DNA from 3 places in the Pseudoalteromonas sp. SR43-7 genome. Region 1 is predicted to be linked to each of the others. Evidence: predicted binding sites of a transcription regulator. Region 1 holds the regulator's gene; each other region holds the start of a gene.
The links. Region 1 encodes sigma-54, which starts transcription at its own class of promoters, with help from an activator protein. Its sites were predicted from a motif close to GTTGGCACGNNNNTNGNNT; they were not measured.
Positions count from the first base shown of each region.

Region 2: flgJ (flagellar assembly peptidoglycan hydrolase FlgJ) is a predicted target of sigma-54. The motif match lies at 1,489-1,507, and genes of this name have one in related genera.
Region 3: H5087_RS15150 (TorF family putative porin) is a predicted target of sigma-54. The motif match lies at 1,955-1,973, and genes of this name have one in related genera.

Region 1 is NZ_JACJDY010000002.1:88,235-91,518, reverse strand. It holds gene rapZ (RNase adapter RapZ) at 1-486, opposite strand, end outside; gene ptsN (PTS IIA-like nitrogen regulatory protein PtsN) at 505-957, opposite strand; gene hpf (ribosome hibernation promoting factor) at 962-1,249, opposite strand; gene H5087_RS01740 (RNA polymerase factor sigma-54) at 1,276-2,775, opposite strand; gene lptB (LPS export ABC transporter ATP-binding protein) at 2,845-3,284, opposite strand, start outside.
Region 2 is NZ_JACJDY010000016.1:8,602-11,885, reverse strand. It holds gene flgK (flagellar hook-associated protein FlgK) at 1-434, opposite strand, end outside; gene flgJ (flagellar assembly peptidoglycan hydrolase FlgJ) at 436-1,452, opposite strand; gene H5087_RS12895 (flagellar basal body P-ring protein FlgI) at 1,619-2,713, opposite strand; gene flgH (flagellar basal body L-ring protein FlgH) at 2,725-3,284, opposite strand, start outside.
Region 3 is NZ_JACJDY010000020.1:82,815-86,098, forward strand. It holds gene H5087_RS15140 (efflux RND transporter periplasmic adaptor subunit) at 1-208, opposite strand, end outside; gene H5087_RS15145 (YIP1 family protein) at 264-977, opposite strand; gene H5087_RS15150 (TorF family putative porin) at 1,170-1,856, opposite strand; gene H5087_RS15155 (hypothetical protein) at 2,133-3,284, opposite strand, start outside.

The DNA.
Region 1 (3,284 bases):
GACAATCAGTTGCTTATCTTTTTTACCTAAAATCTTTTCACGAATAGATTCAGCGAGTTGATGAACACTTAAATCAGTCGTATCTATCATAAAGTCGGCGCGAGTGGTTAATACATCAAGTAATTCTTTTTCTTTTTTGATGGCTAAATCAAGCGGCAATGAGTCTATTGATAGTGGGTGTAATCTGCGTGTTTCAGAAAAGCGTTTGATCAATGTCTGATCGTCGCTATCTAAATAAAATAACGTAGGGTTTGCAAAGCCTGGTAAGTATTCAAGAATATCGTTAAATTCATCTTGTTCTTTAGGGATGTTGCGCACATCTATGCTAACAGCAATTTTATCGTAGCTATCAGACACACTGCGAACTAATGAAGGTAGTAGGTTTACTGGAATATTATCAACGCAATAATAACCTAAATCTTCTACAACGCGCAAAGCAACCGACTTTCCAGAACCAGAACGGCCGCTTATGATAATTAACTCCATTTAACACCCTTTATAAAACTATGATTGTTCGACAATAACTTGGTAAAGCTCAGTATCAGATTTTGCACTGCGTAACTGTTTACAAAAATCTTTGTTGTTTAGTTTATCAGCAATGGTTGCTAGAGTCTTTAAGTGCTGCTGGTTATCGCCATCTGGTACGATGAGTGCGACAAAAATATCAACAGGGCGGTTATCGATTGCATCAAAGTTTATTGGAGTTTCGCTAACGAGCACTAAAGCCAAAGGCTCTTCTGCACCGCTCATTCTTCCATGAGGAATAGCAATGCCACGCCCTATACCTGTACTACCTAATTTCTCTCTGCTCATTAAAGCATTAAGAATATCTTGTTGCGGTAAATACGGAAGTTTGTCGTGAGCAAGTTCGCTAATGAACTCTAAAATTCTTTTTTTGCTATTAAAAAGGACCGCAGCTTTGCTGCAGTCCTGGCATATAAGTGAACTTAATTTCATCATATTAGTGGCGAGCAAGCTTCTCTTTGTGTTTGATTACTTGGCGATCGAGCTTGTCGATCAACGAGTCAATAGCGGCATACATATCTTGATGTTCTGTAGAGGCAAATAGCTCAGCACCGCTTACGTGTATTGTGGCTTCTGCTTTTTGATTTAATTTTTCTACATCGAGAATGACATGAACATTATTAATATGATCAGAGTGTCTTTCAAGCTTCGCAAATTTAGTATTAATATAGTCTCTTAGTGAATCGGTTAATTCTACGTGACGACCAGTTAAGTTTAGTTGCATAAGCATTACCCTCTTAGTTTAGCGTCTTAAATCAGACTTTTACGCTGATTTGACGGTGGAATAGCAAGAGATTCGCGGTATTTTGCGATTGTACGTCTCGCTACTTTAATTCCTTGCTCAGCCAATATATCCGCTATTTTGCTATCACTCAATGGTTTTGCTGAGTTTTCTGCTGCGATTAATTTTCGGATAAGCGCACGTATTGCTGTAGATGAACATTCACCACCGTTTTCAGTACTTACATGGCTTGAGAAAAAGTATTTAAGCTCAAATATACCACGGGGTGTATGCATGTACTTTTGAGTAGTCACGCGCGAAATTGTCGATTCGTGCATTTCTACCATTTCAGCGACATCATTTAAAACCATTGGTTTCATGGCTTCAGGACCATGTTCAAAAAAGCCTTGTTGTTGCTTAACAATACAATTAGTAACTTTTAATAGCGTGTCGTTTCTACTTTCTAAGCTTTTAATAAACCACTTAGCTTCTTGTAAATGTGAGCGAATAAACTGGCTGTCGCCACTTGATTTTACAGTGCGAGACATTGCCGCGTATTGGCTATTAACACGAATTTTAGGCATGCTATCTGGGTTTAATTCGACAACCCAGCGGCCTTTAATTTTTTTAACTGACACATCAGGAATAACATACTCAGATTCTTCCCTTACAATAGTATCAGCAGGTTTTGGGTTGAGAGTATGTATTAGTGTCATTACTTCTTTAAGCTCTTCTTCTTTAAGCTTAGTTTTTTTCATTAATGTACGATAGTCGCGAGCTGCTAATAGATCAATATGCTCGGTTAAAATCATTTTCGTTTCATTAATGTAAGGTGTTTCTTTATCAAATTGATTAAGCTGAATACACAAACACTCTTGTAAACTACGTGCAGCAATACCAACAGGATCAAACAGTTGGATGCGTTTTAATACCGCTTCAATTTCATCAAGTTCAACTTCGTTATCATCTTCGTTTTCTTGATTAAAGCTTTCTAAAATTTCTTCGCAACTGAGAGTTAAAATACCTGAATCATCGACGGCCTCTACAATCGCAATAGCGATGGCTTCATCGGTAGGGCTAAATGGCGTTAGTTGTAATTGCCACATTAAATACTCATGGAGCGTTTCAGTAGAGGCGCCTTGGTATATTGATTCGTCTTCAGGCATTGGACCTGATGATGCTGCAGGAGCGGCACTCATGTACTCATCCCAACTAACATCCATAGCCATGTCGTCACTTAGCGTGTCTTTTGCAAGTGCTTCACCAGTATCTTGTTCATATTCGCTCGGAGCATCATCAGCAGATGCGCTAACAGTTATGTCATCGGTATCAGCTTTTTGCTCGTTTTTACCAGCAGCGTCTTCAGAATAGTCTGCCTCTTCAACCTCTAAAAGTGGATTACTGTCGAGAGCTTCTTGTATTTCTTGCTGGAGATCCAATGTACTGAGTTGCAACAAACGAATAGCTTGTTGCAACTGTGGAGTCATTGTAAGTTGCTGGCCCATGCGCAGCTGTAGTGATTGCCTCATGTATCTCTAACAATCCTTTTATGTTGTTATAATTAATACTAGCAGATGCTTAAAGACATGGCGTAAATGTTACAGCCTAAATTGCTCGCCTAAGTAAACATCGCGTACAGTTTTATCATTTAATACGTGTTCTGGAGTACCTGATGCAATCAGCTCCCCATGAGAAACAATGTAGGCTTTTTCACAAACATCAAGGGTCTCTCTTACGTTATGGTCGGTAATTAATACACCAATCCCACGATTTTTAAGATGTTCTATTATTTTCTTTATATCTAATACCGAAATAGGGTCAACACCGGCAAACGGTTCATCCAGTAGTATAAATTTAGGATCTGCTGCCAGCGCTCGTGCTATTTCTACACGACGACGTTCTCCACCCGATAATGCCATACCTTGGCTATCACGAATGTGTTGTATGCTAAATTCATCTAATAAGTTATTGAGCGTGTCTTCTCTGGCTTGTTTATTTAGTTCTTTGCGCGTTTCTAAAATGGCCATTAAGTTTTGAT
Region 2 (3,284 bases), on a different contig from region 1:
TCAAGCACGATGCCCGAAAGCCTATCCATTTGATCAATTAAGCTTTGCGCATCTGTCATTACTAATGAGCGAGCAACAGTAGATGAGGGCTGATTTAGCGCTTCTTGCACGTTATTAAATAAAGAGTTAATACCAGTCGAAAGATTATTCGACTCTTCAGAAAAAATAGTATCAACTCGATTAGCCTCAGTAATAAACTGATCGAAAAACGATTTATTAGAGGTATCACGATTTAGCTGTGACTGAGCAAACTCGTTTAGTAATCGGTATGTTTCGCCTCGCCCTACTTGGTTGTCAACCATAGTAGTAAACTCTGTACGCTCACGCACATAGCCTTCGGTATTTACATTGGCGATATTCTTACTTGTCGTTTGCAGTAGCTCCGAGCTTGCTCTAACCCCAGAACTGGCAATATTTAATAAATTAAACGACATGTTACTCTACTCCTTGGCGGATCACGTTTGCCGCAATGTCTTTTAGCTGACTGCTATTGAGCACTTGTTTTATTTTGTTGGCATAATTTGGATCGGTTGCATAACCTGCTTTTTGTAATGAATCTAAAAAGTCGTTTGGTTTAGCTGTATTTTGTAATGCTTCTTTGTAGCGTGGGTTTTGCGTTAAAAAATCAACGAAGTCGTTCACGCTGTCTTTAATTGAATCGTAGGCTCTAAAGCTGGCTTGTTTTTTAACGGGTGTACCTTGCTCAAACTCAAGCGTTATTTTGCTTGCTTTATCGCCTTCCCAGCTTTTATCTGACTTAATATTAAATAAGTTATTTGAACTGCCACCGTCACTTTTATTAATAATGTGCTTACCCCAACCGGTTTCAAGTGCCGCTTGTGCAACCATTACCGCAGGATTTAAACCAATTTTTTGCGCTGCAGTTTTAGCGTGTTCCCACACTGAACTTACAAACTCTTCTGCATTTTTAAATGTTGGGCTATCAGCTTTAGACTCTGCAGTATCGACTTTAGGCTCAGCAATATCGGCTTTAGTACTCTTAACGATAAGATCGGGTTGCTTATTTTTTTGCTCATGAGGAAGAGCGGAACCGACTTGCGTATCGCTAAAAATATCGTTGGTTGTTCTAAGCACCGAGCCTGGCATAAAGTTTTTAGACTCAGGCGATAACTGCTGAACTATTAAATCGGCAAGGCCTAACGAGCCATTTGATGAAAGCTCTGTTGAAAGTTGCTGATCGTGCATTTCTTCAAAAAACTTTACGCCACTTGAATTAAATGGGCTGTCTTTGTCTTCAAATGCTTCGTTAGCTTTGCGCATTCCTTTGAGCAACATTTGCGTAAAAATAGCTTCAAATTGTGCGGCCGCTTTTTTGAGCGCAGCTTTAGAGGCATCAGTTGATGCATCGCCACTCGTTAAGGCTTCTTTACGAAGTGAATCTAAGTTGCCTAAATCAAAAAAGTTTTGTTTATCGAGGTGATTAGTTTCCATCGGCTTTTTGACACAAAATGAATAATGCAGTTAAAAATGCAAAAATTGAGCCACTACCGATAAAACGAGGAAGATAAAAATAATAAACTTAAGTTGCTGTAAATAAAAAGCCCTAATTTCAAAAATATAGGGCTTAAGTAATACGTTATTTATTGGCTTGGGTTATTTAAATAACAACTAACTGTCCGTTAATTGCGCCGGCTTCTTTTAGTGCTTCTAAAATAGCCATTAAGTCACCAGGCGCTGCGCCAACTTCGTTAATTGCGCGAACTAAATCGTCAAGGCTTACACCAGGGTTAAATACAAAGGCGCGCGAGTCATCTTGGTTTACATCAATAATACTTTGCTGCGTGACAACTGTATCACCGTTTGCTAGCGGATTTGGTTGTGACACGTTTTGTTGTTCTGCAATTGTTACTGTTAAGCCACCATGAGTTATAGCCGCAGGCTGAAGCTTAACGTTCTTGCCAATAACAATTGTACCAGTGCGCGAGTTAACTATAATTTTAGCGGCCATGTCAGCGGGTTTAAATTCTAAGTTTTCGAGTGTTGATAAGTACGATACACGCTGGGATGCATCGCGCGGTGCTATAACACGAATAGAAACAGAATCAATTGCTTGTGCGCTATTTGGGCCAACTAAGTCATTAATTGTTTTTTCTAGGCGTTTCGCCGTTGTAAAGTCTGGGCGGTTTAAATTAAAAGTAATGTAATCGCCTTGCATAAATGGGCTTTCTACTGTGCGTTCAACTGTAGCGCCATTTGGTATACGGCCAACTGTAGGGGTGTTAATTACAACTCTACTGCCATCAAGGCCTTGTGCGCCTAAGCCACCGACAATTAAACTACCTTGTGCAATTGCATACACGTTACCATCTACACCTTTTAAAAAAGTTTGTAGTAAAGTACCTCCACGTAAGCTGCCAGCACTACCAATAGAAGAAACCGTAATATCTATTGTTTGCCCGGGCTTTCTAAATGCAGGTAATTCTGCATGTACAGCAACAGCGGCAACATTTTTAATTTTAGGACTTTGAGTTGAAGGTAGCGTAATACCAAAGCTGTTCAACATGCCTCTAAAACTTTGTTGTGTGTATGAGTTTTGCTCGCCGGTGCCCGGTAAACCAACCACTAAGCCATAACCGACTAATTGGTTAGAGCGTACGCCTTCAACCATAGACACATCTTTTATGCGCTCAGCATTGGCAGTAAACTGCCAACCTAATAACACAACTAAACATAAAGCTTTAAGGCTATTCATGTTGTTACCCTCTAAAATGGAAACAGCGAACTGCTAAAGAAACGTGTAAGCCAACCAGGACTTTGCGCCTCTTGCGTTTGCCCTTTACCTGAGTATTGAATACGTGCATTAGCAATGCGGTTTGATTCAACCGTATTATCGGCGCTTACGTCTTGAGGGCGTACTAGCCCTTCTAAACGAATAAACTCTTCGCCGGTATTAAGCGTTAGCCACTTTTCGCCGCGTATAACTAAATTACCGTTAGGTAAAACACGCATAACATTTACCGAAATATCGCCTACTAAGCTGTTTGACTGGTTTGATTTTGAATCGCCCGTAAACGACGAATCACTACCAATACCAAACTGAATACTATCGCCACCTATATTTACAGGTAGACCACCTAATCCAATAACGGGATCTAAGCTTGCGTCAGTTTCTTTGTCTGTTTCTGTTTTAGCGGCTTTTGTTGCTTGAGTAGACTCTTGCAATTTAACCGTAATTATATCGCCAGTACGTAGCGCTTTTTTATCAGAATATAAGTCGTTTGATGTATGAGTATTAAACAATGAACCTGTGGCTACCAGCGGCT
Region 3 (3,284 bases), on a different contig from region 1:
TATCTACTCGGCCTGTCACTTCAGAGCGTAATTGCACTTGTGTATTAAAAACTAAATTACCTGAAGCCATTATTGAGTCAGCAATGTCGCCAAGCTCTACTTGAGCAATATTTACTTCGGCTTGTTTTTCATCGTCAGAAATTTGCTTTGACACAATTAGGGCTATAAATGCGCCTACAGCGAGTGTGATGATTATTGCTTTTTTCATTTTATCTATCCGTGAATTAAGTAATGTGGAGCTAGTATCTACCTCCACTTAAGAGTTAACTTGCTGCAATGATTGCCCAAATACCAAAAATAATAATTGAAGGAAGAGCAGAGAATAGGAGTGCTTTGTTAGTTGAAAAATTAGTCCAGCATTTTAAGCCGATCATTCCCAGCGCAATGCTCCAAAAGCTAAATAAGTTTATTGATTCTAATAAGCTATAAAAAGGATGGCCAACTTCAAGTCCTATTATTAATTGGTTAATAGATGCGTAGCTAAATACGGCTTGTTGAGATATTTGATCTGTACTTGCACTTAGTACAAGAGCAATTGTGCCTAGGCTTGAAATAACAACTGGCATTATTGTCCAGGTAGCGAATCCATACCAAGCTCCGTAGCTATGTTCTGATTCAGGATCTTGTTTTGCCACAAGCATATAATAAAGTGCCATTAATGCATTCATGATAGCCAGCGCAATTACGCCGCCAAACAAACCAAACCATATTTGGCCTTCTGCATTTTGCTCTATACTTTGGCGAATCATTTTTTGCTCGCCAATCGTCGCATCAATAGTTGATGCTGCTACTTGCTCATTAATCAAAAACTGCATATCAACAGTGGAATAAAAAATATAAATACTCGCCATTGAAACTAAAGACATGACTATAAAAGCAAGCCATGACCAACCTTTGGCGTGTTCAACACCATTGAAAGCTTTACTAGGACTTATATAAATATCGAGTAGGGCGCTAAACGCGTTAGGTGATTTCATTATTATTCCTTTATACCTATTTTATGGCTAGGCAGTTATAAATGCCCAGTGACTAGGTAATAGAATAAAGGAAAATGTATGTATTGTTTTCATTCAATTGTAACGGTTTGTTAACAGATGTGAGGGGTCTTGTTCAAAAACAAGAAAAGGGCCAAAAGGCCCTTCGTGTCGCAGCAAGTAACACATTCTTTCTTATAAATTAAAGTCTACAGAATAAGCAACGTAAGCTTTAATATCTGAGTCATCCATATCTGTATCAGATAAACCAAAAGTGAACCCATCTTTCGAAATTGATACACCATAATCTAAGATATTATCATCGCCAATAAAGTCACCAGAGTAGTGGCCTAAGTGAAATGCCATTTCAGTGCCGTTACTGCCAACAGCAAAACCGTAGTCAGCTGTCAGGTAAAGTGAATCACCAAAGTCTGTACCATCACCACTTGCAGCTGATGTTGCAAGTACTGAAGCACCAAATGTAAAGCCTTCAACACTGATGCTACCGTAAATTTCAGAGAAATCTGCGTCAGCTTCAGAAGCTGCATCTGGGTAAGCGTAATAAATATAGCCAACATCATAGCTAACGCTTTCGTTAATGTCGCCACCAAAGCCTGCATATAAATCAAGCTCATAGGTCATTTCATCTGCCCACGATGCATTTGAAGCCCAAGTACCTGCATAAAAGCCCGATTCATTGGCGTAATCAATACCGCCTGAAATAGCTGCATCGCCCCCAGTTTGCTCTTGACCACGCCATAAGTAGTTTGATGTTGCCGCTGCGTTTGCTGTTACTTCAGCATGTACGGCTGTTGACGTTAAAGATGTTGCGCCCATTAATGCTATAGCACTTATAGCGATGGTTTTTTTTAGTTTTAGCATGTCCATTTCCCGTTATATGATTTTTGCTCGCCAAGGTTTTTATTATGTATTCGGAACCTTTAGGCTGACGGCTTTTTATTGTTTAACTAACGGGATAATTGCACTGTGTGTGCCAGCTTCATTATTTTTTATTAAAAATTATTTTTATACATTAAAAACATGAGCTTGTATTTTATAGATTGAGAAGAGATATGGTATGTAGGAAGATGTTGCGCACACTGCTGGTGCATAAATTAACCTAGCCGCACCATAAAAGTACGGCTAAATTAGAAGTTTTTAGCCAAATATAGTGCGCATAAGGCTAATTGTTTCGTTTACACTACGACCTTTTTGAACTTCACTCACAATTGAATCGCGCTTACTGCGAATGTGCTCAGGAATATCGTCAGCAGCAAGTGCGCGGTCTACTAAAATTTCTGCAGACTCTTTACCTCTACGCTGAGTTTTACCTGTCGTAGTTGTAGTTCGTTTAGGCTTACTTAACAGTTTGATGTAGTTAGAGTTATCTGGTGTTTTTGCATCAGCATAGTGAAAGAAACATGGGATTAGTGCTTTAATAGCAACTAATTGTTCTTCTAACTCATTACTAGGTTTAGCCATTTTGTACCATGACATAGCTTGAATACCTTTTATAATATCTTGCCAGTAACGCTCAAAATCACTATTTTTTAGTTTAGAAACACCAAGGGCACCGCATAATGCATCTAATCGATTGTTTGTGATCGGAGTAAATATATCAGGGCGACGCATTGCAAGCAGTCGTGTTGCAGGCGCAAGTGTTGGTTTTTCATTATTGTCGGTGAATATTTTTGAATAAGCAGCAACAAATTGTTGATATTCGTATTGAGTAATGTCACCTTCAAGTGGAATGTTTACTAGTGCATCGTCAAAGGCACCTGGTAAATCGCCAAGCATTTGATGAAAGCTCTTCGCACTTTTTGTTGATGCAAACCATTCAACGTCAAAGTTATATGTGCTTGGATCAAGTGATGCCATGTGCTTACCGCTAAACGCAAGTAAATCTTCAGGAATCATATCTTTAAGAGATTGTTCACGAATGCTTTTAATGTAGTCTACTAAGCGAAGCTGTTCATCAAGAGCAATAACGTCTTTGTGTTGTTCTACAAATACACTTACTACAGGCCACGGAGCAATACGTAAAGTTTTAACCTGTAAAAAGCTGATAGCTGAAATAAGCTGATCGTGTAGCTTCTTAAGTACTGGTAATTGCTGCGGCTCTAGTAAATCGTAGTTCATACGATCTCTGCTTGCACTTAGCAATTCGTAACACCAAGGTAAAAAATCATCAGGGTGGTTTTCTACTTTCACGGCCATAAGGTTAAGGCTTAATTCTGAAGATTGCTTCAGAATGTTCTGATAGATTTGATTTTCTTGTTCGCCTAGCGTCATTTTTGACGGTGAAATTAG